3 regions of the Intestinibacillus sp. Marseille-P6563 genome follow, and region 2 is predicted to be linked to each of the others. Evidence: predicted binding sites of a transcription regulator. Region 2 holds the regulator's gene; each other region holds the start of a gene.

Region 1 (8,725 bases), on a different contig from region 2:
GGCGGGATACGGTCAACCAGCCGCTGTAAATTGTCCAGTTCGCTTTTCAGCTTTGCCCGTTCCATCGTATCTTTCATCTTTCCTTTTTCGCTGGCCTTTGCCCTTGCTTCCAACTTCTCATTCTCCGCCAGCAGGTCATTGATTGTGACCTTGTACTTTTTCAACTGCCCGGAGAAATTCTCCATCTGCGGGAACCACTTTTTCAGCATGGAGAGGGCTTCCTCTTTTTTCTTTCCGGCGTTCAGCGGGTTAATGCCGTCCAGTGTGGCTTCAATGGCTCTTGCCTGCCGGGAGAGGGAAACCGCCTGTTTGAAAAGCCGGGTGGGGATATGCTTCCGGCCTGTCCTGCTGGCGCTCTCCCCACGCTCCAAGTCAGGATATTTCTCCACCATATAGGCGTGAAAATCGTCCTGCCACTTCGTCAGGTTTGCCCGGTTGCCGATAATCTCCTTTGCACACAGGCGGTTGTCCTTTGTCAGCGGAACAAAGGTCAAATGCAGGTGGGGCGTTTTCTCGTCCATGTGTACCACCGCCGACACGATATTTTCCCGTCCTACCCGGCCAATGAGGAAGTCCGCCGCCCTCTGGAAAAACGCCTGTATCTCCTTTGGGGATTTCCCCTTGAAAAACTCCGGGCTGGCAGTTACCAGCGTATCGACAAACCGTGTGCTGTCCTTGCGGGTTCGGCACCCGGCCTGCTCAATCCGGCTCTGAATGAAGTGGTAATAGCGTCCCTCCGGCTTGACGATATGGAAGTTGTATTTGCTCCGGCTTGTGTCAATGTCGGGATTGCTGGCATACTGTTCTTTCTGTCTTTCGTGATGGGCTTCCAGCGGCCTTGCCGGGTTGCCCTTGTGCTTCTCAAACCGTAAAATTGCGTGTTGTGCCATTCTGCTCCTTTCCCCATTCCTTTCCTATCCGGGGTTTTCCACAGGGAAAATCCCGCAGAAAATAGCTCGGATAGGATTGGAATGGATAGAATATAAATCAGTCTTTTTATCTTTGTATTTCTATATACCGTCCGGTTTTCGTACGTCTCAGGAGTGATTTCCGTACTTCATGGGTACGGTTTTCAGTCCTCCGGTGTACCAGAACGGGATTTCTTAAAGTCGGTGTTTGGAACCGCTTCATAGGATTTTGGGAAAATGCGGTTGGGTTTTCCACAGCCCTGCTTCTGGATCTCCACCAGTCCGGCGTATTGCAGTTCCCGCAGGGTATTCACCGCTTTCTGCCGCCCACAATGGAGCAGTGTGACCACTTCACAGATAGGGTAATACAGGAAAATCCGTCCGCAGTCATCCGCCCACCCATTCTTGCGGGATAACTCTGTCCGGCGCAGGATAAAGGCGTACAGAACCTTTGCCTCGTTGGACAGGGGCTTGAATGTGGGGGCTTCAAAGAGAAAATTCGGGAGCCGGGTGAAGCTGAACGCCTTTTCCGGCTGGTGGATATAGATGGTATTTGTCATAGTTCGTTTTGTGGACGGTTAGAAGCCCGTTTTCCGGGGCGGGCGATACTTTATACCACCTGCCCCGGTTTGGGGCTTGCAAAGCCTGATAAATCAAGGCTTTTTTCGCTCCTAACTGTCCACAGCAGACCTCCTTTTCCGTTCACTTTCTGTTTTCTGCCGCCTGTGAACTCTGGCGGCACAGCCGGGGCAGTATTTTGCCCGGTTGGATTTGGGGACGAACACACCGCCGCAGACCGCACAGCGTTTCAAGTCCTTATCCCGGAAAATTTCCGCTTCCAGCGTCCCGTCCAGCGGCAAGACCGCCCAGCGGAACCACTTACAGCAGACCGAGAAAGAAATCGTCTGCGGGCAGGTGCAGGTGTCCCCATCGTCAAGGGCAATGCAGTTGCCGTCCTCACAGCAACAGCACTCCCGGCGTATCAGGGCGCTTGCCCGTTTCCGCTGCGCCGGGGTCATGCGGTAAAGGGAACCGTCCGGCCTGCATTCCAGCGGCGGCAAGTCTTTGTAGGGATTATTTTTCATGCGTTCCCTCCGTTTTGCTTTCCGCTGCCGTTCTCCCCGAAAAGGCTTCCTGCCCCATTCCTGCGGCGTGTTCCGGCGTTGGCACGCTCACCATAACTTCGGGACAACTTGTCCCAAAGTGACCTCTGGACAAAGTGTCCAGAAGTCGGCTCCTTGCGGTGCTTCCCCAGCCGGGGGTATTCCTTTTCGGACGGTCATTCGGTTTTCAAGGTGCTGTCCATCGATGAACTAACCTAAGTCTACACCGAAATGACCGCCCGTCCCGTATATCCGAAAGGTGGGAAATCTGCCTGAAAATCCCCCCATTTCCACGCTCTCGGAATTGTGGTAGAATGGAAGAAACTGAACAGTAAATTTGAAGTTGTGGAGGTAACACATAGATGGATCAAGGTAGAATTATTGTAATCACAGGTTCGCCGGGGACGGGGAAAACTACAACGGCATCTACTGTTGCAAAAGAATCGGATTTGGAAAAATCTGTGCATATGCACACAGATGACTTTTATCATTATTTGAGTAAAGGGGCAATACCACCATATTTGCCAGAATCAAATGAGCAAAATTTGATTGTCATTGAAGCATTTTTAGAAGCCGCGAAGCGATATGCTCGTGGTGGATATGATGTAATTGTAGATGGTATTGTAGGACCGTGGTTTTTAGAGCCGTGGCTCAACATTGTTCAAGAGCATTATGAAGTACACTATATCGTTTTAAGAGCAAGTAAAGAAGAAACTATGAAGAGAGCTATCAAACGCTCAAAGTTAGACAGAGAAACAAATATTGAATTAGTTGAAACGATGTGGGAACAATTTTCCAATTTAGGAATCTATGAATCAAATGTTATTGATACAACTACGCACTCAGTCAAAGATACTGTATCAGCAGTAAAAGAAAAAATTGTAAGGGGTACTGCTTTACTGCTTTAGGCAATTCCAGTTTGTCGAGCAGACAAGGAGGGAGAACATGGAACTATCCATACAAGAACGCCTGAAAGACCTGCGTGTGGAGCGTGGCCTGACGCTGGAGCAGCTTGCGGAAGAAACCCATCTCTCCAAGTCTGCGTTAGGCAGCTATGAGGGGGACAAGTTCAAGGACATCAGCCACTATGCCCTTATCCAGCTGGCAAAGTTTTACGAAGTGTCCGTTGATTATCTGCTGTGCCGTTCTGAAACAAAAAATCACCCAAACGCCGATCTTGCAGACCTGCGTTTGAGTGATGATATGATTGAATTTTTGAAAAGCAGGCTGGTGGATAATGCCCTCCTGTGTGAACTGGCGACGCACCCGGATTTTCCCCGGCTCATGGCTGACCTTGAAATCTATGTAAACGGCATAGCGGCAAAGCAGGTACAGGGGGCAAACGCCATTGTGGACGCTGTGAGCGCAACTATTATGAAGCAGCACAATCCCGGTCTGACCGACCCGCAGTTAAGGCAGCTGATCGCCGCCCACATTGACGATGACAGCTTTTGCCGCCATGTGATACAGCAGGATATAAACAAGATAGCCCTTGACCTGCGGAAAGCCCACAAGGACGATTTTTTCAGTGTCCCGGAGGACAATCCTCTGGAAGATTTCTTGCAGACCGCCGAAGAAGCCGCCAGCCCAAACAGCGACCCGGAACAGGCTGCGATGGCCTTTATCTGCAAGCGGCTCAAACTGAACTATGGGAAGCTGTCGGAGGAGGAAAAGAAATGGCTGAAAAGGATTGCACAGAAGTCGGACTTGCTGAAAAATCCAAACCCGCAGCGGGGAAGAAAATGAGAAATTAGATATGCAAAAAGGAAAAATGAGATTCATTGAAGTAGAAACCAAAAACAGGACGGCGGATTTCATAAATCGGCTGCTGACGGTATGGGAAAGTTCTGTAAGAGCAACACACCTGTTTCTGTCGGACAGTGAAATCAAAAAGATAAAAGAATATGTACCGCAGGCGCTCGCTGGAATTGCGCATTTGATGATCGCAGAAGATGATAGGGGCTGCCCCGGGGCTTTTATGGGGATCAAGGACGGCACCTTGGAAATGCTGTTCATTTCCCCGGAAGAAAGAGGAAAGGGGCTCGGAAAGCGCCTGCTCCAATATGGGATTAAAACCTATGCCGTAGAGCGGGTGGCTGTGAATGAGCAAAACCCACAGGCCAAGGGCTTTTATGAACACATGGGCTTTCAGGTTTATAAAAGGACAGACCTTGACGAACAGGGCAATCCTTATCCGCTTTTATACATGAGCCTTAACATCTAAATCGGATTTTACGAAATCTCATATCCCGCAGAGAAGCAAAAACAGAAAGTACCCTGCCTTATACTCATTATCATCATTGCCCTTTTCCTTGACTTGCTTGTGTCTTTGTGATACACTAACATACATAAATCATTGCCGATTTTTCCTGATCGATACGATTTTGAAGTGGCAACAGATAAAAAAAAGCAGTTTAAAATTGTTGCTGAACTTTTAAAACAAGCAAATACAATCATTGTCGCAACAGATAGCGACAGAGAAGGCGAAAACATTGCCTGGTCGATCATTCATAAAGCAAATGCCTTTTCTAAAGATAAAACGTATAAAAGACTATGGATCAATAGTTTAGAAAAAGATGTGATCCGTAGCGGTTTTCAAAATTTGCAACCAGGAATGAATTACTATCCCTTTTATCAAGAAGCGCAAACACGCCAAATTGCCGATTGGTTGATCGGCATGAATGCAAGCCCTTTGTATACGTTAAATTTACAGCAGAAGGGCGTACAAGGTACATTTTCACTAGGACGTGTTCAAACGCCCACCTTATATCTTATTTTTCAGCGCCAGGAAGCCATAGAAAACTTTAGAAAAGAACCTTTTTTCGAGGTGGAAGCTAGTATAAAAGTAAACCAAGGGTCATTTAAGGGCGTTATAAGCCCCACACAGCGCTTTAAAACCCAAGAGGAGCTTTTAGCTTTTGTTTCTTCTGAACAAGCTAAAATAGGCAATCAAGAGGGGATAATTGCTGATGTTCAAACCAAAGAGAAGAAAACGAATAGTCCGAGTTTGTTTTCTTTAAGTAGTTTGCAATCAAAAGTTAATCAGCTTTATAAAGCGACAGCGAGCCAAACTTTAAAAGCTATGCAAGGACTGTATGAAGCAAAATTATTGAGTTATCCAAGAACAGATACACCATTTATTACAGAGAACGAATTTGCTTATTTAAAAGCGAATTTTGGCAAATATAGCGGTTTTTTAGGACTTGATCTTGAAATGGTTCAAACAGAGCCTAGAAAGCGTTATGTGGACGGTAGTAAGGTACAGGAACACCACGCCATTATCCCAACAAAACAAGTACCTACCGAATCTGCATTAGCGAAAATGGACGATTTACAACGAAAAATATATGCTTTAGTCGTTAAAACGACCGTTGCCATGTTTCTACCTGATTATTTGTATGAAGAAACTAAGATACAAACCAAAGTAGCCGACTTACTTTTTCAATCAATAGGCAAGACACCAAAGCAAGAAGGTTGGAAAATTCTTTTCAAACAACAAACCAAAGAAGAAGAAGAGGACGTTCAAACGTTACCCTTGGTTATCATTGGAGAACATGCCGAGGTTGACGTTAAGAGTGCCGAAAAAGAAACACAACCACCGAAAGCTTTTACAGAGGGTACATTATTAACTGCTATGAAAACGGCGAATAAAACGGTTGATGATGAAGAAGCAATCAAGATTTTACAAGAAGTTGAGGGGATTGGAACAGAAGCGACAAGAGCAAGCATTATTGAAGCCTTGAAACAAAAAGAATATATCCAAGTGATTAAGAATAAGCTTGTTGTAACTGAAAAAGGAAAATTATTGTGCCAGGCAGTTGAAAGTCAGCACCTTTTAACGAGTGCTGAAATGACGGCTAAATGGGAAACGTATTTAAAAAAAATCGGTAAAAGAGAAGGCAATCAAGAGAACTTTATTACGAATATCAAAAAATTCATTGTTCATTTACTGGAAGCTGTACCTAACGATATAGAAAAACTAAATTTTTCTGATTACCAGGAACAGAAAGAAAAAGAAGCAGAAAAAAGTATTGTAGGAAAATGTCCTAAGTGTGGCAACAATATTGTATTAAAAAAATCGTTTTATGGTTGTTCAAATTATCCTGAATGTAAGTTTACTTTAGCTGAACATTTTAGAAAGAAAAAACTCACCAAAACAAATGTAAAAGAATTACTAGAGGGAAAAGAAACCCTGGTAAAAGGAATCAAAACGAAAGATAGAAAGTCCTACAATGCCGTTGTAAAAATCGGAGAAAAGGGATATATTGATTTTATATCTTTCTCAAAATAAACATAAAAGCCCTTTAAAGAGGGCTTTTATATATTAATCACAAATCACTTATCACAAATCACAAGTGATTTGTGATTGTTGATGATAAAATAAGAATAAGAAGAAATAGAAAGAAGTGAGTGATTGTGGGAAATTTAGGCGCACAAAAAGAAAAACGAAATGATACACCAATCAGTGCAAAAAAAGATATAATGGGAGATAAGACGGTTCGTGTTCGTGCTGACTTGCACCATATCATAAAAATCGAAACAGCAAAGAATGGCGGAAACGTAAAAGAAGTTATGGAAATAAGACTTAGAAGCAAACTTAAGAGTGTGTTGATAGTGCAGTATCTTAAAATTTTGTATAATAGGAATTGAAGTTAAATTAGATGCTAAAAATTTGTAATTAAGAAGGAGTGATTACATGAACAAAAATATAAAATATTCTCAAAACTTTTTAACGAGTGAAAAAGTACTCAACCAAATAATAAAACAATTGAATTTAAAAGAAACCGATACCGTTTACGAAATTGGAACAGGTAAAGGGCATTTAACGACGAAACTGGCTAAAATAAGTAAACAGGTAACGTCTATTGAATTAGACAGTCATCTATTCAACTTATCGTCAGAAAAATTAAAACTGAATACTCGTGTCACTTTAATTCACCAAGATATTCTACAGTTTCAATTCCCTAACAAACAGAGGTATAAAATTGTTGGGAGTATTCCTTACCATTTAAGCACACAAATTATTAAAAAAGTGGTTTTTGAAAGCCATGCGTCTGACATCTATCTGATTGTTGAAGAAGGATTCTACAAGCGTACCTTGGATATTCACCGAACACTAGGGTTGCTCTTGCACACTCAAGTCTCGATTCAGCAATTGCTTAAGCTGCCAGCGGAATGCTTTCATCCTAAACCAAAAGTAAACAGTGTCTTAATAAAACTTACCCGCCATACCACAGATGTTCCAGATAAATATTGGAAGCTATATACGTACTTTGTTTCAAAATGGGTCAATCGAGAATATCGTCAACTGTTTACTAAAAATCAGTTTCATCAAGCAATGAAACACGCCAAAGTAAACAATTTAAGTACCGTTACTTATGAGCAAGTATTGTCTATTTTTAATAGTTATCTATTATTTAACGGGAGGAAATAATTCTATGAGTCGCTTTTGTAAATTTGGAAAGTTACACGTTACTAAAGGGAATGTAGATAAATTATTAGGTATACTACTGACAGCTTCCAAGGAGCTAAAGAGGTCCCTAGCGCCTACGGGGAATTTGTATCGATAAGGGGTACAAATTCCCACTAAGCGCTCGGGACCCCTTGTAGGAAAATGTCCTAAGTGTGGCAACAATATTGTATTAAAAAAATCGTTTTATGGTTGTTCAAATTATCCTGAATGTACCTTCACTTTAGCTGAACATTTTAGAAAGAAAAAACTCACCAAAACAAATGTAAAAGAATTACTAGAGGGAAAAGAAACCCTGGTAAAAGGAATCAAAACGAAAGATAGAAAGTCCTACAATGCCGTTGTAAAAATCGGAGAAAAGGGATATATTGATTTTATCTCTTTTTCAAAATAAGCATAAAAGCCCTTTAAAGAGGGCTTTTATATATTAATCACAAATCACTTATCACAAATCACAAGTGATTAATCACAAATCACTTGTGATTTGTGATTCCTAATGATACAATATTACTATACAAAAAAAGAATGGGGCGTAGTTATGGAGAAGGAAGAACTCAAAATACTTGAAGAATTAAGACGTATTTTAAACAGTAAAAATGAAGCGATTGTTATCTTAAACAATTATTTTAAAGGTGGTGTTGGAAAGTCAAAATTATCGACTATGTTTGCTTACTTGACAGACAAATTTAATTTAAAAGTTTTAATGATCGATAAGGACTTACAAGCAACATTGACAAAAGACTTAGCAAAAACATTTAAGGTAGAATTGCCACGTGTTAATTTTTATGAAGGACTGAAAAATGGAAACTTGGCTTCTTCTATTGTTCATTTGACTGATAATTTAGACTTGATCCCTGGCACGTTTGATTTGATGTTACTGCCAAAATTAACTCGCTCATGGACTTTTGAAAATGAAAGTAGATTGCTTGCTACTCTTTTAGCACCTTTAAAAAGTGACTATGATCTCATTATTATTGATACTGTACCAACGCCAAGCGTTTATACAAATAATGCAATCGTGGCAAGTGATTACGTCATGATCCCTTTACAAGCAGAAGAAGAAAGTACAAACAACATTCAAAACTATATTTCCTATTTGATTGATTTACAAGAACAGTTTAACCCTGGACTAGATATGATCGGTTTTGTTCCTTATTTAGTTGATACGGACAGCACAACGATAAAATCAAACCTGGAAGAACTGTACAAGCAACATAAAGAAGATAACTTGGTTTTCCAAAATA
Region 2 (11,440 bases):
CGAAGGCAGATGATAGAACCGGGCCATATTTGCGCTAAATCCCTGCATCAAGGTACCTTCCGGCGCAGCACAGGCAAACGTCAGGCCATGCATGTCGACGGCAGTGGACTGAATCCCAAAGACACAGGGCGTACCCGGCCGGATCATCTGCGCAAGCGCAATCCCAGCAAGGGATTCTGCGGTTCCCATGGCAACCGTTCCGGCCATAAATATAGGCCCGGTCGCTCCCAGCATGGCCGCGGGGCAAAGAATGACCGGCTGACCGTAACGCGCCAGAACCATCAGGTTATCCAACATCTTGCCATCCAGTGATAGGGGAGAATTCGTGTTGATCAGCGCAATCATGCGAGGCTTTTTGATCAGCTCCTTTTGGCCTCCGAATATGGCACAAGCGGCTTGTACCATGGATTCCATAATGCACCGATCGGACGTAGGAAGCATGATGATTTTGTCAGAATGCGTGATGGTTGCGTAGAACATTGCCAGAGGTGCAAGCGTATCTTCCATATCGCTTGGCTGAATCAGAATGCCGCCGTCAATAGTATAAACATCACTGGCATGAACGAGTTTGACCGCTTTGACGTAGTCCTCCATGGTGCCGGGGCGCTGTGTTCCGTCCCGTTCGGCGATAAAGGCGCATCCGTACGTCGGAGAAGGATGCGTGGAACCGTCTCCCAATGTCATTTTGTACGTTTCATTGCGGCCATACAGCGTAAATTGCTCTGGAGCCATACCCACCCAATGCATCACCTGCTCTTCGGTGAAGTAGGCGACGGCATTTTCAACACGAATTCCGTTTTCTTTCAAAATGCGGCATGCTTCTTCGTTATGGAACTGAACGCCGACATCTCGTAAGATTTCCATCGCAGCATGATGGATTATTTGTTCTCTGGACTGCATATTTCCTCCTTTTCTCTCAGCGTTGCATAACCGAGCCGTGAGCCCAATTACACACCATTTTGTCAAGTGCAATCCATTGCCATAGAATTGCCTTGTACCATTTTTGTAGCAAAATGCGTGCCAACTCTGCATCTTGTCTGCTTTTTCGTGATATAAAACGATATTTTTGTGATAATTGTCAAACTTTGATTTGAGATTTTATGCAAATCACGCAAGGATTCTTGGTGGAAAGAGATGTACACCGCAGAAAAAGAGGGCCTTCATTTTAAGGTAAACATCTGTGCCCGCAATCGAAAAGGAGAATGAGAACAAAAAAGGGCAAAATAGTTTTGCGTATTAAAAAAATAGACGCAAAAGTATTTTGCCCTTATCGTATTTTCTGAAATTTTAGTTTTTATTTTATAACGCTGGATTACATTTTCTATCCATATACAAGCTTTTAGCGGCCCTATTAAAGAAAGTGTGTCAGATAAAGGTAGTGTCAATAGTTTTTCGCAAATTGGTTTGCAGATCCTGGCATGAGTGTGAAGTCAGCCAGCAATGGAGGCATCTTCAAGGACTGCCTCCAGGTGCTTCATGTTCATGTACTTCTTGCTGCCCCACTGGGTACCGGCCACATGGCGCAGCCGGGCACAGACCAGCATCAGAGCAGAGTTGCCATCCGGAAAACTGCCCACCACAGGAGTGCGGCGACGGATCTCCCGGTTCAGCCGTTCAATGACATTGTTGGTGCGGATACGAGTCCAGTGCTCGCTGGGAAAATCGCAGTAAGTCAGCGTTTCCTCTATGCCATCCTCCACCTTTTTGGCGGCCTCCTTCAACTTCATAGAGCGCAGTTGCTCCACTACGGCTTTGGCTTTCTCCCGGGCAGCTTTCTTACTTTCCTGGGCGTGGATCGCCTTGAGCATTTTGGCTACCAGTTTTACCTTGGAACGAGGAGTGACTGAGAACACATTGCGGTAGAAATGGACAGTACACCGCTGGTACTTGGCTTCAGGGAATACTTCTTCTACAGCCTCCAGCATACCAAGGCACTTGTCGCCAACAATGAGTTTCACTCCGTCCAGGCCACGCCCGCGGAGCCACTGGAAGAAGCTGACCCAGCTGGCCTTGTCCTCTTTCATGCTCTCAGCGGCACCCAGAACCTCACGGTATCCGTCCTCATTGACCGCAATTGCCACAAGAATGGCTACGTTTTCAAATTCGCCGCCCCAGTTACGGCGCAGATAGATCCCATCCACATAGACATACGGATATCGTCCGCCTTGCAGAGGACGGTTCCGCCAATCCTCGATGTGGACATACGCTTTCTTGTTTAACTCACTTATAGTGGAGGGAGAGACTTTGCTGCCCCAGAGGGCCTCGGTAATATCCTCCACACGCCGAACGGATACGCCGGCCAGGTACATCTCAATGAGCGCCTCTTCCACGCTGCTCTCACGGCGGCGGTACCGCTCAATGATGGCAGTTTCAAAGGAAATTCCCTTGAGCTTGGGTACCTTGAGCGTGACATCTCCGGAAGTGGTAGTGAGGCTGCGGTGGTAGTGGCCGCTGCGGTAGCCCTGGCGCTGCTCATTGCGCTCATACCGGGCTGCCTGGGTCAGCTTCTCCACCTCGGCCTCCAGTAGTTCGTTGAGGGTTTCCTCTACGCTGCCGCGCACAAGCTCCTTAAGCTGCCCCTTGATAATTTCCTCGTTTAGCTGTACAATTTTCTCGGACATGGTTTGCTGTCTCCTTTCAGAATGGTGTGTCGCAACTTCATTCTACCAGACATCTGCAAACCATGTCTCTTTTTATCTACTTTTCAATTTGCGAAACTTATTCTACCTTATCCAGATAAATGCAAAATTTTTTTGCATTTCAAAAGCCGTGATATACAATTTCCAGAAAAGAAAAAAAGACCGTGAAATCATTGATTTCACGGTCTTTTTGGTGGAAGTTACAGGGCTCGAACCTGTGACCCTCTGCTTGTAAGGCAGATGCTCTCCCAGCTGAGCTAAACTTCCAGATGGTGGCCCATCGGGGGCTCGAACCCCGGACCCTCTGCTTAAAAGGCAGATGCTCTGCCAGCTGAGCTAATGGACCGAACGGTAACCCCTAAAGCACCGAACCTTGAATAGTATATCACACTAAAACAGGTTTGTCACGTCTTTTTTTGAAAAAAACGAAAAAAATAGGGGAAATGGCTGGGACGGCTGGACTCGAACCAGCGGATGGAGGAGTCAAAGTCCTCTGCCTTACCACTTGGCTACGCCCCAATATAGGGAAGTTAGACATAACGCGCTGCTTTGAGCAGCGCGTTATGTTAATGGGGTGAGTAATGGGATTCGAACCCACGGCCTTCAGAGCCACAATCTGACGCTCTAACCAACTGAGCTATACCCACCATATAAAGATCAGAAAAAATCGCGCTATGTATGTGGCGCGCCAGGAGGGACTCGAACCCCCGGCCTACTGCTTAGAAGGCAGTTGCTCTATCCAGCTGAGCTACTGGCGCATGGTCGGTCCTCCAGCGGATTCCCAAAACTGCAAAAGCAGATACATACCGCTTTTCTTTTGCTTAGCTTTTCTGGAAAAGAAAAGTAAGTGGAGCGGGTGATGGGAATCGAACCCACGTGTTCAGCTTGGAAGGCTGACATTCTACCATTGAACTACACCCGCGGGTTTTCTGACACTTAAATATTTTAACAGAAGGTACAGCACTTGTCAACAAAAAAATAAAACTTTTTTGGACTTTTTGGAACCGGCTAAAAAGTTCGGGAAATCTTGCAAAAAAGAAAGAAAAAGCCGGCTTCCAACGAGAAGCCGGGCTTTTATCTCAAATCTTTGGTTTGCAAGGCAATTAGCCCTGAGAGATTGCGCCTACCGGGCAACCGCCAGCGCAGGAGCCACAATCTACACAAGTATCCGGATTGATCTCGTACTTGCCGTCGCCTTCCGAAATCGCACCTACCGGGCACTCGCCAGCGCAAGCGCCGCAGCTAATGCATGCACCAGAAATAACATATGCCATTGGAACAGCACCTCCTATAGAAATTACATTTTCATTGTAACACATGTTTTCGAAAATACAAGGGATTTTGAACATGTTAGCCGTCTATAACCTCATGTTAGCAATAGGTAACTGGAAAACTGACGTTTTTTCCCCATTTTAAATGGATAGAATAAAAGAGAAGAACAGAAAATTTAAAAAACAGAGAAAAAAAGAGTATATAAGAGTATTTGGGAGAAAATCAAGAATAATCCGCCTGGATGAAAAAACAAAAGTCAGGAAAGGTCAAAAATAATGCTTGCAATTTGGGGACGGGGGTGTATAATAGAAGCATAGAAAGTCAAAGAAAGTCAAAGTCAGAGAAATGGAACGAAGGAGATGAGATCCATGAAAATGAGCGATATGATCGCCGATTTTATCGCCGAGATGCTCACCGACGGCGGCGGCGTCGCCGAACTGCAGCGGCGGCAGGTGGCCGACCGGTTCTCCTGCGTGCCCAGTCAGGTCAATTATGTGATCGAAACCCGTTTTACCCCGGAAAACGGTTATCTGGTAGAAAGCCGGCGGGGCGGCGGCGGCTATATCCGCATCATCCGCATGATGGACGATAAGCAGCGCACGCTGGTCGAAGCGGCGCGCGGCGTCGGCGGGCGACTGACCCAAAACAATGCCGCCAAACTCACACGCGCTCTGGTTTCCGCCGAGCTGCTTTCCGCCCGGGAAGGCAACCTGCTCTTATCCGCTTGTTCGGACGGCGCGCTCGCGGAGGTCCCAACCGAATACCGGGATCAGATCCGGGCCAGCGTGTTCCGATGCGGCATTCTGGGCATGGCGACCTAGAACAATAACAAATCGTAATCAAATAACCTTATGTATAATATAAGCTGTGAAAGGAAGATGTCTTATGTTGTGCCAGAACTGCAAGAAAAACGAAGCGACTACCTATTATAAAGAAAACATCAACGGTCAGACCCGGGAACTGCATCTGTGTCCCGAATGCGCAGCCAAGCTGACCGGCGGCGCACCCGATTTCGGCTCCTTCTTCAGCGAACCGTTTTTCGGGCATTCGTTCCTGAATGACCCGTTCTTCAGCCAGCCGTTTGGCTCCATGTTGTCCAGCCCGTTTGCTTCTACGACCCAAGCCATCGGCGGCGGACGCCGCTGCCCGACCTGCGGCATGACCGAAAGCGAACTGCGGCGCAGCGGCCGGGCCGGCTGTGGCGACTGCTATAAGAACTTCAGCGACATCCTGCTGCCGTACATCAAAAAGCTGCATGGTGCGGCTGCGCATGTGGGCACAGCACCCAAGGCAGCCGAGAACCAGGCACCGGCCGATCCGGTCGCAGGCCTGAAAGCCAAGTTGTCCGACGCTGTGCAGGCAGAGAATTATGAAGAAGCTGCGCGGCTGCGCGATGAGATCCGTCGATTGGAGGGTGAAAATAAATGAGTACATTTAAAATTCAAGGCGGCTTTACCGGCCTGGCAGCCAGCACCCGTGTGCGTCTGGCGCGCAATGTCAAAGGATACCCTTACCGCGGTTTGACCGCAGAACAATATAAAGAGATCGCCGATAAGATCTGGAACGCTTTGCAGACCGCACCGGCCATTGCTTCCGATTTTACCATGACCGAGATCCGGCCCAATTCGGCCGAAGGCGCATCGCTGGTCGAAACCCACCGCATTTCGCCCGAACTGGCGCAGGCGGGCGGCTGGCTGATCGCTTCCCGCGACGGCGGCGTAGCCATCATGGTCGGCGAAGAAGACCACATGCGCTTGCAGGTCATCGGCTCCGGCCTGTGCCCGAAGGAGTGCATGGAGGAAGCTCGCCGCTTGACCGCGCTGATCGAAAGCCAGGTGCCGATGGACTTTGACGAGAACCTTGGCTACCTGACCGCATGCCCGAGCAATCTGGGCACCGGCCTGCGGGCTTCGGTGATGCTCCATCTGCCGCTGCTCAGCGCGGCAGGGCGCATCCAGGGCGTCATTTCGGCGGCTGGACGGCAGGGCTTTACCGTGCGCGGTGCGTACGGCGAAGGCTCGCAGGCGGTCGGCGGATTCTATCAGATTTCCAACCAGGTCACCTTGGGCGTATCCGAGGATACCATTGTCGATAAGCTGATCGAACTGACCACCGAGGTCATCGAAGCCGAAAAGAAGCTGCGCGAACAGGCCCGCAGCCAGAACGAAACCGCGTTTGCCGACCGCATCTGCCGGGCAGCCGGTGTTCTGAAGACCGCCCGTCTGATCGAAACCAACGAAGCGGTCGATTGCCTGTCCAATGTGCTGGTTGGTCTGTCGATGGGCTACCTGTCCGGCGTATCGCCGACCGAGGTATGCGACATCGAACAGGCGATCCGTCCGGCGGTGCTGGGCGGCCAGCCTCAGGAACGCGACCAAAAACGCGCCAGCCTGCTGCGTCAAATGGCAGCCAAGCTGGTCATCCACGAATAAAGATTTCTTCTTTTAGAAAGGAAGTGCTGACTTTATGTTCAATCAAAATAGATTCACCGAACGTGCGGCCGACGCCCTGCGTCTGGCCCAGGAAACCGCAGGCCAGATGGGCCACAGCTATGTTGGTTCCGAGCATCTGCTGGCCGGCCTTGCCAAGGAAAACGGCGGCATCGCCGGGAAAACGCTGGCTGAATTTGGCGTGACCCCCGAAAAGATCGAAGCCGAGATCGAAAAAATGACCGGCAAGGGCGCACCCGACCAGAACGCCCCGCAGGGCCTGACCCCGCGCACCAAGAAGATCGTAGAACTGGCCGTCATGACGGCCAGCCAGCTGGGTGTCAGCTATGTGGGCACCGAGCACCTGCTGCTCGGCCTTATCCGCGAAGGTCAAAACGTCGCGCTGAGCGTACTGAACGCGCTGGGTGTCGACGTGCAGAAGCTGTACACCACCTTGCTGCAAGCGGTCGGCGGCGCCGAAGAAGATGTCACCATGGCACAGCAGGGTCCGGCACGCGGCTCGAACGGCAATGCAGCTAAGACCATTGAAAAGTACGGCAAGGACCTGACCAAGGCCGCTCGCGAAGGTAAGCTGGACCCGGTCATCGGCCGTAAGGACGAGATCGATCGCGTCATCCAGATTCTGTCCCGCCGCACCAAGAACAATCCGGCTCTGGTCGGTGACCCTGGCGTCGGCAAGACGGCGGTTGCCGAAGGCCTGGCACAGAAGATCGTCTCCGGCGACGTACCGGAAAACCTCAAGAATAAGCGTCTGATTGCGCTCGATTTGACCGGCATGATCGCAGGCACCAAGTATCGCGGCGAGTTCGAGGAACGCATCAAGAGCGTGCTGGATGAACTGCAAAACTCCAAGGATGTCATCCTGTTCATCGATGAGCTGCACATGATCGTTGGCGCCGGCGCTGCCGAAGGCGCAGTCGATGCAGCCAACATCTTAAAGCCCGCCCTGGCGCGTGGTGACATTCAGGTCATCGGCGCGACGACCCTGGACGAATACCGCAAGAACATCGAAAAGGATTCGGCGCTCGAACGTCGCTTCCAGCCGGTACAGATTGGCGAACCCTCGCCCGAGGATGCCGAAGAGATTCTGCGCGGCCTGCGTGACCGTTATGAAGCCCATCACCGCATCAAGATTTCGGATGAAGCCATCAAGGCTGCCGTGAAGCTGAGCGTGCGGTATGTATCCGGCCGTCAGCTGCCCGATAAGGCCATTGACCTGATCGATGAAGCCTGCTCGCGTGTTCGCATGAAGAGCATGACCCCGCCGCCCGACCTGCAGAGCCTGGAGGATGAACTCAAGGCCATCCAGGCGCACAAGGAGGAGGCTGTCAAGGCACAGGACTACGAACAGGCCGCCAAACTGCGCGATGAAGAAAACGCCAAGAAAACCGAGATCGATGACAAGCGCAAGGCTTGGGAAGCAGAACAGACCAAGACCCATGGCGAAGTCACCGAAGAGGATATTGCCGAAGTCATCGCCGGCTGGACCGGTATCCCGGCAGCCCGCATCACCGAAGACGAGGGAGAGCGCCTGCTGCATCTGGAAGACACCCTGCATGCCCGCGTCATCGGCCAGGACGAAGCCGTTACGGCGGTTTCCAAGGCTATCCGCCGCGGCCGTGTCGGTCTGCGCGACCCCAAGCGTCCGATTGGTTCGTTTGTCTTCCTTGGCCCCACGGGCGTCGGCAAGACCGAACTGTGCAAGGCGCTGGCCGAAGCGTTGTTCGGCGATGAGAACGCCATGGTGCGCATCGATATGTCCGAATACATGGAGAAACACAGCGTGTCTCGTATGATCGGCTCGCCTCCGGGCTATGTCGGCTACGATGAGGGTGGCCAGCTGACCGAAAAGGTCCGCCGCAAACCCTATTCGGTCATCCTGTTCGATGAGATCGAAAAAGCCCATCCGGATGTCTTTAACATCCTGCTGCAAATCCTGGAGGACGGCATCCTGACCGATGGCCAGGGCCGCAAGGTCGACTTCAAGAACACGGTTGTCATCATGACCTCCAACATCGGCGCGCATAAGATCACCGGCAAAGCACGCAAGTCGCTCGGTTTCTCGGAAGGCTCGGACGAAGAAGAGCAGACCTTTGAGAAGATTAAGGAAGAAGTACTCGCGGACCTCAAGCAGGCCTTCCGTCCCGAACTACTCAACCGTATCGATGACATCATCGTCTTTAACCGCCTGACCGAGGACGAAATCGCTCAGATCGCAGACGGTATGCTGCGAGCAGTTGCGGCTCGTATGACCGATATGGAAATCACCATGACCTGGACCGATGCGGCGAAGAAGCATCTGGCGGGGGCTGGGTTTGACCCGATTTATGGCGCGCGTCCGCTGCGCCGGGCCATCCAGTCCCAGGTGGAAGACCTCGTTGCGGAGGAATTCCTGAAGGGCACCATTGCCCGCGGCCAGAGCGTTGTGCTGGATGTGCAGGACGATAAACTCACCCTGCACCCGGCGGACGCAGAACCCGCTGCACCTACAACCGAACAAGGGGAATAATTGAAAAAAGGGTCCGCTTTCCACTTGGGAAAGCGGACCCTTTTGCTATCGCAGAAAGTGATACCAGATCAGTCCGGCGAGCAGTCCAAGAGGCACCAAAAGCGACAAAAAGGGTTCCCACCGTGACGCTTTGTTTTGCACGGTCCAAATACACCAGAAAACCGCGCATCCGGCGCACAGGCACCAGGCGAGCAGCGAAAAGGAAGAATGGCCAAGCGCCATACTTGCCGACAGGAGGGCAAAGCACCATACCAGAATGCGAAACTGCACCGGCAAGGGCAGCGGAACTTTTTTTCGGCCAGCAAAGTAGAAAATCAGCACAAGAGCGACCACGATTTCAGCGGCTGTCCAAAACAGTGAAGCGTTCATACAGCATCCTCTTTTCAAACCCCTGTTTTTGTATAGTATAGCAGCAATTTCAAGCTAGAACAAGCGGCCGATTTCATATTTTGACCGGATGCAGTACCTTTCAGGAAAGGCCCAAAACGGCAATTCACAGCGGATTTCATTGGAAGAAGTAGCGCAAAACAGAGGAAAAAAGGCGAAAATGGAAAAGACGTTCAGCGTTTTGCACAAAATACAAATGGAAAATAAGTGAAATTGCCATAGTAGCAATTTATTTGTGTATATGTTATAATAAACTGGAGTGAGAGAATTGTAGATTTAGACGAAACGCGAAAAAGAACGAAACGGAGGAACCCCAGCAATGAAGAAGTTTGTTTATCTGTTCTCGGAAGGAAACGGCTCGATGCGTGAGCTGCTCGGCGGCAAGGGCGCAAATTTGGCCGAAATGACCAATCTCGGCATGCCGGTGCCGCAGGGCTTCACTATCACCACAGAAGCCTGCACCCGGTATTACCAGGATGGCAAGACCATCTATCCGGATATCCAGGAACAGATTATGGAATATCTTGATAAACTCGAAAAAATGACCGGCAAGACTCTGGGCGATCCGGAGCGTCCGCTGCTCGTTTCCGTGCGCTCGGGCGCACGTGCTTCCATGCCCGGCATGATGGACACCATCCTGAACCTGGGTATGAACGATGAGATCTGCGAAGCTGTTGCCAAGCTGACCAATAACCCGCGCTTTGCGCGCGACTCTTATCGCCGCTTCATCCAGATGTTCTCGGATGTTGTAATGGAACTGCCCAAGTCCACCTTTGAAACCTTTATCGATCAGGTCAAGGAAAAGAAGGGCGTCAAGCAGGACAACGAGCTGGATGCCGACGATATGAGCGAACTGATCGTGCTGTTCAAGGAACACTACAAGAAGTCCCTGAGCCACGATTTCCCGCAGGACCCCAAGGCACAGCTGATGGAAGCTGTTCGTGCCGTCTTCCGCTCGTGGGATAACCCGCGCGCAAACACCTACCGCCGTATGAATGATATTCCGCATTCGTGGGGCACCGCCGTCAACGTTCAGTCGATGGTATTCGGCAACATGGGCGATACTTCGGGCACCGGCGTTGCCTTTACCCGCAACCCGGCGACCGGCGAAAAGAAGCTGTATGGCGAATTCCTGATGAATGCACAGGGCGAAGACGTGGTTGCTGGTATCCGTACCCCGCAGCCGATCACCGCACTGGCAGACACCATGCCGGAAGTATACCAGCAGTTCGTCGACATCTCCAGCAAGCTGGAAGCACATTACGGCGACATGCAGGATATGGAATTCACCATCGAAAACGGCAAGCTGTACATGCTCCAGACCCGTAACGGCAAGCGCACCGCACAGGCAGCGCTCAAGGTTGCGGTTGATCTGGTCGACGAAGGCGTTTGTACCAAGGAGCAGGCCATTATGAAGGTAGAGCCCAAGCAGCTCGACGCACTCCTGCACCCGACTTTTGTTCCGGCAGCCCTCAAGGCAGCCACTCCGATCACCACCGGCCTGCCGGCATCGCCTGGTGCAGCTTGCGGCGCGGTTTACTTCACCGCAGAAGAAGCTGCCAAGGCACATAAGACGGGCGAAAAGGTTGTTCTGGTTCGTCAGGAGACCTCGCCGGAAGACATCGACGGCATGGCTGTTTCCGAAGGCATCATGACCGCCCGCGGCGGTATGACCTCGCATGCTGCGGTTGTAGCACGTGGTATGGGTACCTGCTGTGTTGCTGGTGTCAATGAAATCAAGGTTTCGGAAGAAAATAAGACCATCACCTTTGCCGACGGCACTGTTGTGAAGGAAGGCGACTTCATTTCGCTCGACGGCTCGACCGGCAATGTATATCTTGGCAAGATCGATACCCAGGAAGCTGAACTGACCGGCGACTTTGGCCGTTTCATGGGCTGGGCCGATGAGATCCGTACCCTCAAGGTACGCACCAACGGCGATACTCCGCGTGACGCGACCCAGGCTCGCAAGTTCGGCGCCGAAGGTATTGGTCTGTGCCGTACCGAGCATATGTTCTTTGAGCCGGCTCGTATCAAGGCAGTACGCGAAATGATCGTTTCCGAAACGGTTGCACAGCGTCGTGCGGCGCTCGCTAAGATCCTGCCCATGCAGCGCGGCGACTTCGAAGCCATCTATCGTGCCATGGGCGGCCTGCCGGTAACCATCCGTCTGCTGGACCCGC
Region 3 (11,440 bases), on a different contig from region 2:
TGGCGCTCGGCATTGCGTTTGCGACCGGCACCTCGTGGGGTACGTTCGGTATCCTGATTCCGGTTGCGTTCTCCATCTTTGGCACAGGCAACATGCTGGCGATCACCGTGGCGGCTTGCCTGGCAGGCGCGGTTTGCGGCGACCACATTTCGCCCATTTCGGATACCACCATTCTGGCGTCTGCGGGCGCACAGTGCAAGCACCTCGACCATGTATCTACCCAGATTCCCTATGCGATGAGCGTTGCGGCGATGAGCTTTGTCGGCTATATCGTGGCAGGCGTCACGCAGAACGGCTGGCTGGGTCTGGCGACCGGTGCGGTACTCCTGTTTGTGTTTGCGGTCGTGATGACCAAAAAACAAAAGGCGAAAAAGTAAATCCTTTGAAAACGGCACGGACGACAATCCGTGCTGTTTTTTTTGCGTTGCCAACCGGGTGCATGTGCCGTATAATGAAACCACGCATGGAAGGAGAACCCCTATGGATCAGATTATCAAAACCCTGGCAAAAGAGCTGGGACAACGGGAAAATTATGTCGAAAACGTCGTCAAACTCCTGGACGAAGGCAATACCGTGCCCTTTATCGCGCGGTACCGCAAGGAGATGCACGGCACCATGGACGACCAGACCATCCGTGAGCTGGCCGACCGGCTGCAATATCTGCGCAATCTGGATGCGCGCCGCGCTGAAGTACGCGAAGCGATTGCCGCGCAGGACAAGCTGACGCCTGCGCTCGAGCAAGCGCTGGCTGGCGCGGCCACCTTGGCCGAAATCGAGGACATTTACCGTCCTTATCGCCCCAAGCGGCGCACCCGCGCGTCGATCGCACGGGAAAAGGGGCTGGAACCGCTGGCCGCCCTGCTGCGCGATACCCATGGCAAGGCCGTGCCGGCGCTGGAAGCGGCCCAGCCGTTCGTGCAGCCGGACAAGGGCGTGGAGAGCGCCGATGATGCACTGGCCGGGGCGCGGGACATCCTGGCCGAGGAACTGAGCGACGATGCTGCGGTGCGCGGCCGTCTGCGCGCGCTGCTCATGCGCACTGGGGTACTGCACACGGTAGGCACCGACGAAACCGACACGGTCTATACCATGTACCATGACTTTTCCGAGCCGGTGCGGCGCATGCAGAGCCACCGCATTTTGGCCATCGGCCGCGGCGAGAAGGAAGGCAAACTCAAGGTCACGCTCACCGGCGATGGGGACGAAGCGCTGGTCATCCTGCGGCGGGCGCTGGTCCATCCCAAGAGCGCCTATGCGGACGAGCTGCGCGCCGTGTGTGAGGACAGCTATGCCCGGCTGATTTTCCCCTCGCTCGAGCGGGAGATTCGCAGCGACCTGACCGACCGCGCCAATGAGCAGGCCATCCATACCTTTGCGCTCAATCTGCGGCCGCTGCTCTTGCAGCCGCCCGTCCGTGGCCGGGTCATGCTGGGCTTTGACCCGGCGTACCGCACCGGCTGCAAGCTGGCCGTCGTCGACCCGACCGGCAAGGTGCTCGAAACCGCGGTCATTTATCCCACGCCACCGCACAAGAAGATCGAAGAATCCAAAAAGGTTATGCACAGGTTGTGCAAAACTCATGGGGTTACGTGCATTGCCATCGGCAACGGGACCGCGTCCAAGGAATCCGAGATTTTTGTGGCCGATTTCATCCGCGAATATGGCGGCGGGGTGCAGTATATGGTCGTGTCCGAAGCCGGGGCGTCGGTCTATTCGGCATCCAAGCTGGGCGCCGAAGAATTTCCGGACTTCGATGTGTCGCTGCGCTCGGCGGTGTCGATTGCCCGGCGCTTGCAGGACCCGCTGGCCGAACTGGTTAAAATCGACCCCAAGTCGATCGGTGTGGGCCAGTATCAGCACGACATGCCGCAGGCCAGACTGGGCGAAACACTGGACGGCGTGGTCGAGGACTGCGTTAGTTCGGTGGGTGTGGACCTCAACACGGCATCGCCCGCGCTGCTTAGCCGGGTGGCTGGTGTGAGCAAGACGGTATCCAAGAACATCACGGCCTACCGCGAACAAAATGGCAGCTTCCAAAACCGCAAACAACTGCTCAAAGTCAAGGGCCTGGGACCCAAGGCCTATGAGCAGTGCGCCGGTTTTCTGCGCGTGCCGGGCAGCGATGAACTGCTCGACCGCACCGCCGTGCACCCGGAATCGTATGAAGCCGCGCGCACCTTGCTGATGCTGTGCGGCTATACCGAAGCCGACGCCGCCCGCGGGCAGGTGGGCGAACTCGCGGCCCGCCTGCAAACCTTTGGCGCCGCCGAAGCTGCGGCCCGCTGCGGGGTGGGTGTGCCGACCTTGCAGGACATTGCCGCCGAGCTGCAAAAGCCCGGACGGGACATCCGTGACGAACTGCCGCAGCCGGTGCTGCGCTCGGACATCCTGGACGTCAAGGACTTAAAGCCGGGCATGGACCTAAACGGCACGGTGCGCAACGTGACCGACTTTGGCGCGTTCGTGGACATCGGTGTCCACCAGGATGGGCTGGTGCATGTGTCCGAACTGTCGAATAAATTTGTCCGTCATCCGTCCGAAGTGGTCACAGTCGGGGATGCGGTGCGCGTGCGCGTGCTGTCGGCCGACGCCAAGACCGGCCGTATTTCGCTGTCCATCAAACAGGCCGAAAAGGGCGAATAATACCCGGTTTCGTCCGATGCAACCCAAAGTTTACATGGGTTTCGGCAAATGCAACACAAACATGATAGCCGTAGACCGCCTGTCCATGCTATCCTGAGAACAGAAAAAATAAAGTGAGGTGGACACGATGGCATTTCCAGAAAATTTACAATACCTACGGGCACGGGACAGCCTGACCCAGGAACAACTTGCCGAACGGCTGGGGGTATCGCGCCAGTCGGTCAGCAAATGGGAGTCGGGAGTTTCACATAATTAAAGATACCACACCAATCCCATGCTGACTTTTGCTCAACCGATACAGCCGGAGGGCTGGATAACAAGAAAAGGCGGTATGCGCCCCGTGGAGGGGGAGCGTACCGCCTTTTCTTGTGGGGGTTTCCAAAGGGGGCAAAGCCCCCATTTGGCACACGACTTTGCGAAGCAAAGTGTAGTGTGTTATACCTGCTGGCGTGGCTGACGGGGGAAACGGGGTGCGGTGCTTTTTGCGCCCCGTTTGCTCCGGCAGGAAAACAGGCTGAATTTTTGTGAATGGGAATGAACAAAAAATCGGGCTGGTTTCAGAGAACGGCGGCAGGTATATGAAAGCCCCGTCCCTCGTCCTACGCTCCGACTTGTGGACAAAATGTCCCGAAGCTGTGGCCACACTCCCGGAAAAGTAGCAGGACAGCGGGCAACCGTCAAGGCTGAAATGAACGGTTTTATACCCGGCCTTGACCGCCGCCCTCCGTCCCGCTGAACGGGCAGACAAGGCGGCCAATCCCTCAAAGTGCTTGGCCGCACTTTTTTTAATTTGGGAGCGTTCTCCCTTGCAAAATTGAAATGGGCGGGAAGCCATTTTGTGGCTTTCCCGCCTTGATTACCTTTTGCAAAGACGGGCGGGGCTGTCAACGGCGGCGCATGAAATGTGAACTGCACCCCAAAAGTTGGACAAGAAAGTCAACGAAAGGGGTGCAGAAATCTATGGGAAAAGAATTGTTCAGTGAGGAATTAAAATTAGCAGTTGTTCAGTATGTACTGGAAGGGCATACACGCAAAGAGGCATCCGAGAAATTTTGCGTATCCTGTACGCCGATTGAAAAATGGGTAAACTTGTATAAGCTGCATGGTGCAAAAGGACTTCTAAGCAGAAATCTGGTTGGCCGACAAAAAGGCTTTGATGGCGAGTTTCGCCTAAAAGTGTTACAATACAAGCAGGAACATCACTTATCCTGTACACAGACAGCTATGCACTTTTGCCTTGATGTTGTAACAGTGTGCCGGTGGGAGAAGAAATTCCAAAAGGAAGGTGCACGGGGACTTATGAAAAAGCAGGCGACAAAAGGTAGCGAAAAACGACAAAAGAAGCAGGAACAGTCGGAGCTGCAACAGGAAAACAAGCGGCTGTCAGAAGAAAATTACCGGTTGAGAATGGAGAATGATTACCTAAAAAAATTAAACGCCTTAATTCAGAAGCGGGAAGAACCCGAATAAGCGATGTTGTGGCTGCTGTTACAGAATTAAGGCGTGATTATCCTCTGGCAGCATTACTTAAACTGGCCGGCATTCCCCGAAGTACATACTACTATCATTCCCGGAAAGCCAATGCTGTGGATAAATACGCAAAAGAAAGGGCGGAAATCATAGCAATTTATCAGGAGAATCAAGGCCGGTACGGGTATCGGCGGATTGGTATGGAATTACGCAACAGAGGCTTTTGTCTGAACCACAAGACGGTACAAAAGCTGATGAAGGAGTCAGGCCTAAAATGTATGGTACGAATGAAAAAGTATCGTTCTTACCGTGGAGAAGTCGGCAAGATTGCACCAAATCTACTGGCTAGAGATTTCCATGCGGAAAGGCCGAATCAGAAATGGGTAACTGATGTGACTGAGTTTTCCCTGTTTGGAAACAAACTTTATCTTTCTCCTGTGCTTGACCTGTATAATGGTGAGATCATCAGCTATGCCATCAGTGAACGGGCTAATTACCGCCAGGTGGATGAGATGCTGGATAAAGCATTCTCCCGGCTCCCGGACAGCAGCGGGCTGATCCTTCATTCGGATCAGGGCTGGCAATATCAGAACGTCAGGTATCAAAAAAGACTGTTAGAAAAAGGCATTCGGCAAAGTATGTCCAGAAAGGGAAACTGTCTGGACAATGCGGTTATGGAAAACTTCTTCGGACTGTTAAAATCGGAACTGCTATACCTGCGGACGTTCCAATCATTAGACGAGTTCTGCCAGGAACTGATCGCTTATCTTGAATACTATAACCATAACCGAATCAAAGAAAAATTGAATGGGTTAAGTCCTGTCCAATACAGAATTCAAAATGGCTTTGCCGCATAACTTTTGTCCAACTTTTGGGGAGCACTTCACGGCCCGTTCATCTTGATCGTTGACTGGCTCGGCTGATCTTGCTATTCGGCAGCCAGGCAAATGCTTTTTGTCGCCATGTTATTTCTGAATGCAAGATCATGTTCTACGAAGATCATTGTAGGAGAAAATTCCCTAATCAGATTTTCAATTTGCATTCGAGAATAGATGTCAATATAGTTAAGAGGTTCATCCCACACATACAGATGTGCTTGTTCACAAAGGCTTTTTGCTATCAACACTTTTTTCTTTTGTCCCGCTGAAAAATCTTCCATTTTCTTTTCAAACTGTATTCGTGAAAAATCCATTTTCCGTAAGATTGCCTTAAACAAACTTTCATCAACACGATTGGCTTCCGCGAACTCTGATAACGAACCGTTCAGCATAGAAGTATCTTGAGGTACATAGGACAATATCATGCCAGAACCTATTGCAACTGTCCCACGATGTTCTATTTGTTGCCCGACCAGTAGCTTTAGAAGGCTCGTTTTCCCAGAACCATTTTTTCCATCAAGGGCAATGCGTTCTCCCTGTTTTACTGTAAACGAGATTGGCTGGCAGACATTTTTACCGTCAAAAATCGGTACAACATCAGAGAAAGTCACTAAGGTATCTGAAAAATAGAGAAGCGGAGCTATTTTCAAATCTTCTACGGTTTCCAAATTTTTGAGAAGGCCGGACTTTTCCTCGATTGCCCGTTGCTGCCGCACTTCGATAGCCTTTGAGCGTTTCATCATTTTGGCAGATTTGTGACCAATATACCCTCGGTCAACCGGGCCGTTCCCATATTTTGACGCTTCAATTCGGTCTGACCAGACAGAAGTTCTTTTAGCGGCCTTTTGCATATTATCAATGCTTTTTTTCAGCTTCACATTTTGAGAGAGTTCAAATTCTTGTTGACGCTGGAAGTTGGTGAACCAAGTAGAAAAATTTCCACTTTGCACTTCGATGTTTGACCGATTGATCGACAGGATATGGTCAACACAGCCATCTAAAAAACAGCGATCATGAGAGACTAAGATAAATCCCTTTTTCCGTTTCAGGTATGCTGAAACGGTTTCTCTGGCTTTCATATCCAAATGGTTTGTCGGTTCATCAATCAGTAAAAAGTGTCCATCATTCAGAAATAGAGCGGCAAGCAGCACCTTGGTCTGCTCTCCATTGGAAAGCGTAAAAAATGGCCTCCAAAGTACATCATCACGGACTTCCAGATAGGATAGTTCTCTCAACAGCTCCCACTCTTCCGCCAGCGGGCAGACTTCCGAGAGAATATCCGTAGTTAATCTGTTTTTGTTGTTCACAGGATATGGAAAGTAATCAAATTGCACAGAGGCTTGTATTTTCCCGTGGTATTCATACTTTCCAAGCAAGAGATTTAGAAAAGTTGTTTTCCCTCTACCGTTTCTTCCAACAAACCCAAGTTTCCAATCTGTATCAATTTGAAAATTGACATTTTCAAAAATGTTATCATAGCTGGATGGATAGGCAAAGGTAAGGTTCTCGACTCGGATCATCGACATATCGCATTCCTCCTTTATTCCGGGGATAAAGAACATAAAATAAGAGCTGCAAGAAAGTCAATTCTTGCAGCTCGTCACAGCATAATAGTACCACTCCTATCAAGAGTGATACGCCTACGATATATCGAGTGAATAGACTTTTAACTTTCTTGCAATGGGTACAATGGTACTGTAAAACACAGTATCACTGTATATTCCAATTTATTTGCAAGAAAAGTTAATCATCTTTCCACCTCACCTCTAATTTTATGTATGTTAGTGTATCACAAAGACACAAGCAAGTCAAGGAAAAGGGCAATGATGATAATGAGTATAAGGCAGGGTACTTTCTGTTTTTGCTTCTCTGCGGGATATGAGATTTCGTAAAATCCGATTTAGATGTTAAGGCTCATGTATAAAAGCGGATAAGGATTGCCCTGTTCGTCAAGGTCTGTCCTTTTATAAACCTGAAAGCCCATGTGTTCATAAAAGCCCTTGGCCTGTGGGTTTTGCTCATTCACAGCCACCCGCTCTACGGCATAGGTTTTAATCCCATATTGGAGCAGGCGCTTTCCGAGCCCCTTTCCTCTTTCTTCCGGGGAAATGAACAGCATTTCCAAGGTGCCGTCCTTGATCCCCATAAAAGCCCCGGGGCAGCCCCTATCATCTTCTGCGATCATCAAATGCGCAATTCCAGCGAGCGCCTGCGGTACATATTCTTTTATCTTTTTGATTTCACTGTCCGACAGAAACAGGTGTGTCGCTCTTACAGAACTTTCCCATACCGTCAGCAGCCGATTTATGAAATCCGCCGTCCTGTTTTTGGTTTCTACTTCAATGAATCTCATTTTTCCTTTTTGCATATCTAATTTCTCATTTTCTTCCCCGCTGCGGGTTTGGATTTTTCAGCAAGTCCGACTTCTGTGCAATCCTTTTCAGCCATTTCTTTTCCTCCTCCGACAGCTTCCCATAGTTCAGTTTGAGCCGCTTGCAGATAAAGGCCATCGCAGCCTGTTCCGGGTCGCTGTTTGGGCTGGCGGCTTCTTCGGCGGTCTGCAAGAAATCTTCCAGAGGATTGTCCTCCGGGACACTGAAAAAATCGTCCTTGTGGGCTTTCCGCAGGTCAAGGGCTATCTTGTTTATATCCTGCTGTATCACATGGCGGCAAAAGCTGTCATCGTCAATGTGGGCGGCGATCAGCTGCCTTAACTGCGGGTCGGTCAGACCGGGATTGTGCTGCTTCATAATAGTTGCGCTCACAGCGTCCACAATGGCGTTTGCCCCCTGTACCTGCTTTGCCGCTATGCCGTTTACATAGATTTCAAGGTCAGCCATGAGCCGGGGAAAATCCGGGTGCGTCGCCAGTTCACACAGGAGGGCATTATCCACCAGCCTGCTTTTCAAAAATTCAATCATATCATCACTCAAACGCAGGTCTGCAAGATCGGCGTTTGGGTGATTTTTTGTTTCAGAACGGCACAGCAGATAATCAACGGACACTTCGTAAAACTTTGCCAGCTGGATAAGGGCATAGTGGCTGATGTCCTTGAACTTGTCCCCCTCATAGCTGCCTAACGCAGACTTGGAGAGATGGGTTTCTTCCGCAAGCTGCTCCAGCGTCAGGCCACGCTCCACACGCAGGTCTTTCAGGCGTTCTTGTATGGATAGTTCCATGTTCTCCCTCCTTGTCTGCTCGACAAACTGGAATTGCCTAAAGCAGTAAAGCAGTACCCCTTACAATTTTTTCTTTTACTGCTGATACAGTATCTTTGACTGAGTGCGTAGTTGTATCAATAACATTTGATTCATAGATTCCTAAATTGGAAAATTGTTCCCACATCGTTTCAACTAATTCAATATTTGTTTCTCTGTCTAACTTTGAGCGTTTGATAGCTCTCTTCATAGTTTCTTCTTTACTTGCTCTTAAAACGATATAGTGTACTTCATAATGCTCTTGAACAATGTTGAGCCACGGCTCTAAAAACCACGGTCCTACAATACCATCTACAATTACATCATATCCACCACGAGCATATCGCTTCGCGGCTTCTAAAAATGCTTCAATGACAATCAAATTTTGCTCATTTGATTCTGGCAAATATGGTGGTATTGCCCCTTTACTCAAATAATGATAAAAGTCATCTGTGTGCATATGCACAGATTTTTCCAAATCCGATTCTTTTGCAACAGTAGATGCCGTTGTAGTTTTCCCCGTCCCCGGCGAACCTGTGATTACAATAATTCTACCTTGATCCATCTATGTGTTACCTCCACAACTTCAAATTTACTGTTCAGTTTCTTCCATTCTACCACAATTCCGAGAGCGTGGAAATGGGGGGATTTTCAGGCAGATTTCCCACCTTTCGGATATACGGGACGGGCGGTCATTTCGGTGTAGACTTAGGTTAGTTCATCGATGGACAGCACCTTGAAAACCGAATGACCGTCCGAAAAGGAATACCCCCGGCTGGGGAAGCACCGCAAGGAGCCGACTTCTGGACACTTTGTCCAGAGGTCACTTTGGGACAAGTTGTCCCGAAGTTATGGTGAGCGTGCCAACGCCGGAACACGCCGCAGGAATGGGGCAGGAAGCCTTTTCGGGGAGAACGGCAGCGGAAAGCAAAACGGAGGGAACGCATGAAAAATAATCCCTACAAAGACTTGCCGCCGCTGGAATGCAGGCCGGACGGTTCCCTTTACCGCATGACCCCGGCGCAGCGGAAACGGGCAAGCGCCCTGATACGCCGGGAGTGCTGTTGCTGTGAGGACGGCAACTGCATTGCCCTTGACGATGGGGACACCTGCACCTGCCCGCAGACGATTTCTTTCTCGGTCTGCTGTAAGTGGTTCCGCTGGGCGGTCTTGCCGCTGGACGGGACGCTGGAAGCGGAAATTTTCCGGGATAAGGACTTGAAACGCTGTGCGGTCTGCGGCGGTGTGTTCGTCCCCAAATCCAACCGGGCAAAATACTGCCCCGGCTGTGCCGCCAGAGTTCACAGGCGGCAGAAAACAGAAAGTGAACGGAAAAGGAGGTCTGCTGTGGACAGTTAGGAGCGAAAAAAGCCTTGATTTATCAGGCTTTGCAAGCCCCAAACCGGGGCAGGTGGTATAAAGTATCGCCCGCCCCGGAAAACGGGCTTCTAACCGTCCACAAAACGAACTATGACAAATACCATCTATATCCACCAGCCGGAAAAGGCGTTCAGCTTCACCCGGCTCCCGAATTTTCTCTTTGAAGCCCCCACATTCAAGCCCCTGTCCAACGAGGCAAAGGTTCTGTACGCCTTTATCCTGCGCCGGACAGAGTTATCCCGCAAGAATGGGTGGGCGGATGACTGCGGACGGATTTTCCTGTATTACCCTATCTGTGAAGTGGTCACACTGCTCCATTGTGGGCGGCAGAAAGCGGTGAATACCCTGCGGGAACTGCAATACGCCGGACTGGTGGAGATCCAGAAGCAGGGCTGTGGAAAACCCAACCGCATTTTCCCAAAATCCTATGAAGCGGTTCCAAACACCGACTTTAAGAAATCCCGTTCTGGTACACCGGAGGACTGAAAACCGTACCCATGAAGTACGGAAATCACTCCTGAGACGTACGAAAACCGGACGGTATATAGAAATACAAAGATAAAAAGACTGATTTATATTCTATCCATTCCAATCCTATCCGAGCTATTTTCTGCGGGATTTTCCCTGTGGAAAACCCCGGATAGGAAAGGAATGGGGAAAGGAGCAGAATGGCACAACACGCAATTTTACGGTTTGAGAAGCACAAGGGCAACCCGGCAAGGCCGCTGGAAGCCCATCACGAAAGACAGAAAGAACAGTATGCCAGCAATCCCGACATTGACACAAGCCGGAGCAAATACAACTTCCATATCGTCAAGCCGGAGGGACGCTATTACCACTTCATTCAGAGCCGGATTGAGCAGGCCGGGTGCCGAACCCGCAAGGACAGCACACGGTTTGTCGATACGCTGGTAACTGCCAGCCCGGAGTTTTTCAAGGGGAAATCCCCAAAGGAGATACAGGCGTTTTTCCAGAGGGCGGCGGACTTCCTCATTGGCCGGGTAGGACGGGAAAATATCGTGTCGGCGGTGGTACACATGGACGAGAAAACGCCCCACCTGCATTTGACCTTTGTTCCGCTGACAAAGGACAACCGCCTGTGTGCAAAGGAGATTATCGGCAACCGGGCAAACCTGACGAAGTGGCAGGACGATTTTCACGCCTATATGGTGGAGAAATATCCTGACTTGGAGCGTGGGGAGAGCGCCAGCAGGACAGGCCGGAAGCATATCCCCACCCGGCTTTTCAAACAGGCGGTTTCCCTCTCCCGGCAGGCAAGAGCCATTGAAGCCACACTGGACGGCATTAACCCGCTGAACGCCGGAAAGAAAAAAGAGGAAGCCCTCTCCATGCTGAAAAAGTGGTTCCCGCAGATGGAGAATTTCTCCGGGCAGTTGAAAAAGTACAAGGTCACAATCAATGACCTGCTGGCGGAGAATGAGAAGTTGGAAGCAAGGGCAAAGGCCAGCGAAAAAGGAAAGATGAAAGATACGATGGAACGGGCAAAGCTGAAAAGCGAACTGGACAATTTACAGCGGCTGGTTGACCGTATCCCGCCGGAAGTGCTGGCGGAGCTGAAACGGCAGCAGCGAACAAGAGGGAGGTAAACGCTATGAACAGAAATTCAAGCTGCATGATGAAAAATAATCATACGGAGGACACTGGATGGTAAAAAGCGAAAGCGACATTATTGATACAATACACACCGGGCAGGTCATTACTGACGAGAACGGCACACAGTATTTTGTATGTGGGAAAAACCGTATCAAAATCTCCGAACATTTTGCCGCTGGCGGTCGTCCGATTGGCGATCTGATTGTGGATGTCGTCCGGCACACGGCGGCAAGGGCAGCTTCTTCGTGACCCATCGTT

Evidence for each region. Region 2 encodes CtsR, which represses protease genes until heat stress. Its sites were predicted from a motif close to AAGGTCAANNAAGGTCAAAT; they were not measured.
Region 1: the regulator CtsR is predicted to act here: its motif matches at 2,100-2,119, upstream of EFB11_RS07155 (cysteine-rich VLP domain-containing protein).
Region 3: the regulator CtsR is predicted to act here: its motif matches at 9,008-9,027, upstream of EFB11_RS06055 (cysteine-rich VLP domain-containing protein).

The regions. Positions count from the first base shown of each region.
Region 1 is NZ_UWOD01000001.1:1,376,746-1,385,470, forward strand. Features, by position in the region: gene mobV (MobV family relaxase) at 1-890, opposite strand, end outside; gene EFB11_RS07150 (replication initiator protein A) at 1,073-1,468, opposite strand; gene EFB11_RS07155 (cysteine-rich VLP domain-containing protein) at 1,580-1,993, opposite strand; gene EFB11_RS07165 (AAA family ATPase) at 2,374-2,919, shown strand; gene EFB11_RS07170 (helix-turn-helix domain-containing protein) at 2,957-3,757, shown strand; gene EFB11_RS07175 (GNAT family N-acetyltransferase) at 3,783-4,235, shown strand; gene EFB11_RS07180 (type IA DNA topoisomerase) at 4,401-6,302, shown strand; gene EFB11_RS07185 (peptide-binding protein) at 6,428-6,661, shown strand; gene erm(B) (23S rRNA (adenine(2058)-N(6))-methyltransferase Erm(B)) at 6,708-7,445, shown strand; gene EFB11_RS07200 (topoisomerase C-terminal repeat-containing protein) at 7,591-7,875, shown strand; gene EFB11_RS07205 (ParA family protein) at 8,020-8,725, shown strand, end outside.
Region 2 is NZ_UWOD01000002.1:939,314-950,753, reverse strand. Features, by position in the region: gene EFB11_RS12780 (trimethylamine methyltransferase family protein) at 1-900, opposite strand, end outside; gene EFB11_RS12775 (IS256 family transposase) at 1,431-2,621, opposite strand; tRNA gene EFB11_RS12770 (tRNA-Val) at 2,831-2,906, opposite strand; tRNA gene EFB11_RS12765 (tRNA-Lys) at 2,910-2,985, opposite strand; tRNA gene EFB11_RS12760 (tRNA-Gln) at 3,084-3,158, opposite strand; tRNA gene EFB11_RS12755 (tRNA-His) at 3,210-3,286, opposite strand; tRNA gene EFB11_RS12750 (tRNA-Arg) at 3,321-3,397, opposite strand; tRNA gene EFB11_RS12745 (tRNA-Gly) at 3,488-3,561, opposite strand; gene EFB11_RS12740 (DUF362 domain-containing protein) at 3,743-3,913, opposite strand; gene EFB11_RS12735 (CtsR family transcriptional regulator) at 4,280-4,732, shown strand; gene EFB11_RS12730 (UvrB/UvrC motif-containing protein) at 4,797-5,339, shown strand; gene EFB11_RS12725 (ATP--guanido phosphotransferase) at 5,336-6,343, shown strand; gene EFB11_RS12720 (ATP-dependent Clp protease ATP-binding subunit) at 6,378-8,870, shown strand; gene EFB11_RS12715 (hypothetical protein) at 8,916-9,239, opposite strand; gene ppdK (pyruvate, phosphate dikinase) at 9,577-11,440, shown strand, end outside.
Region 3 is NZ_UWOD01000001.1:1,151,140-1,162,579, reverse strand. Features, by position in the region: gene EFB11_RS06105 (Na+/H+ antiporter NhaC family protein) at 1-377, shown strand, start outside; gene EFB11_RS06100 (Tex family protein) at 481-2,643, shown strand; gene EFB11_RS06095 (helix-turn-helix domain-containing protein) at 2,771-2,899, shown strand; one part of gene EFB11_RS06085 (IS3 family transposase) at 3,604-4,105, shown strand; one part of gene EFB11_RS06085 (IS3 family transposase) at 4,105-4,970, shown strand; gene abc-f (ribosomal protection-like ABC-F family protein) at 5,042-6,517, opposite strand; gene EFB11_RS06075 (GNAT family N-acetyltransferase) at 6,892-7,344, opposite strand; gene EFB11_RS06070 (helix-turn-helix domain-containing protein) at 7,370-8,170, opposite strand; gene EFB11_RS06065 (AAA family ATPase) at 8,208-8,753, opposite strand; gene EFB11_RS06055 (cysteine-rich VLP domain-containing protein) at 9,134-9,547, shown strand; gene EFB11_RS06050 (replication initiator protein A) at 9,659-10,054, shown strand; gene mobV (MobV family relaxase) at 10,237-11,175, shown strand; gene EFB11_RS06035 (hypothetical protein) at 11,234-11,431, shown strand.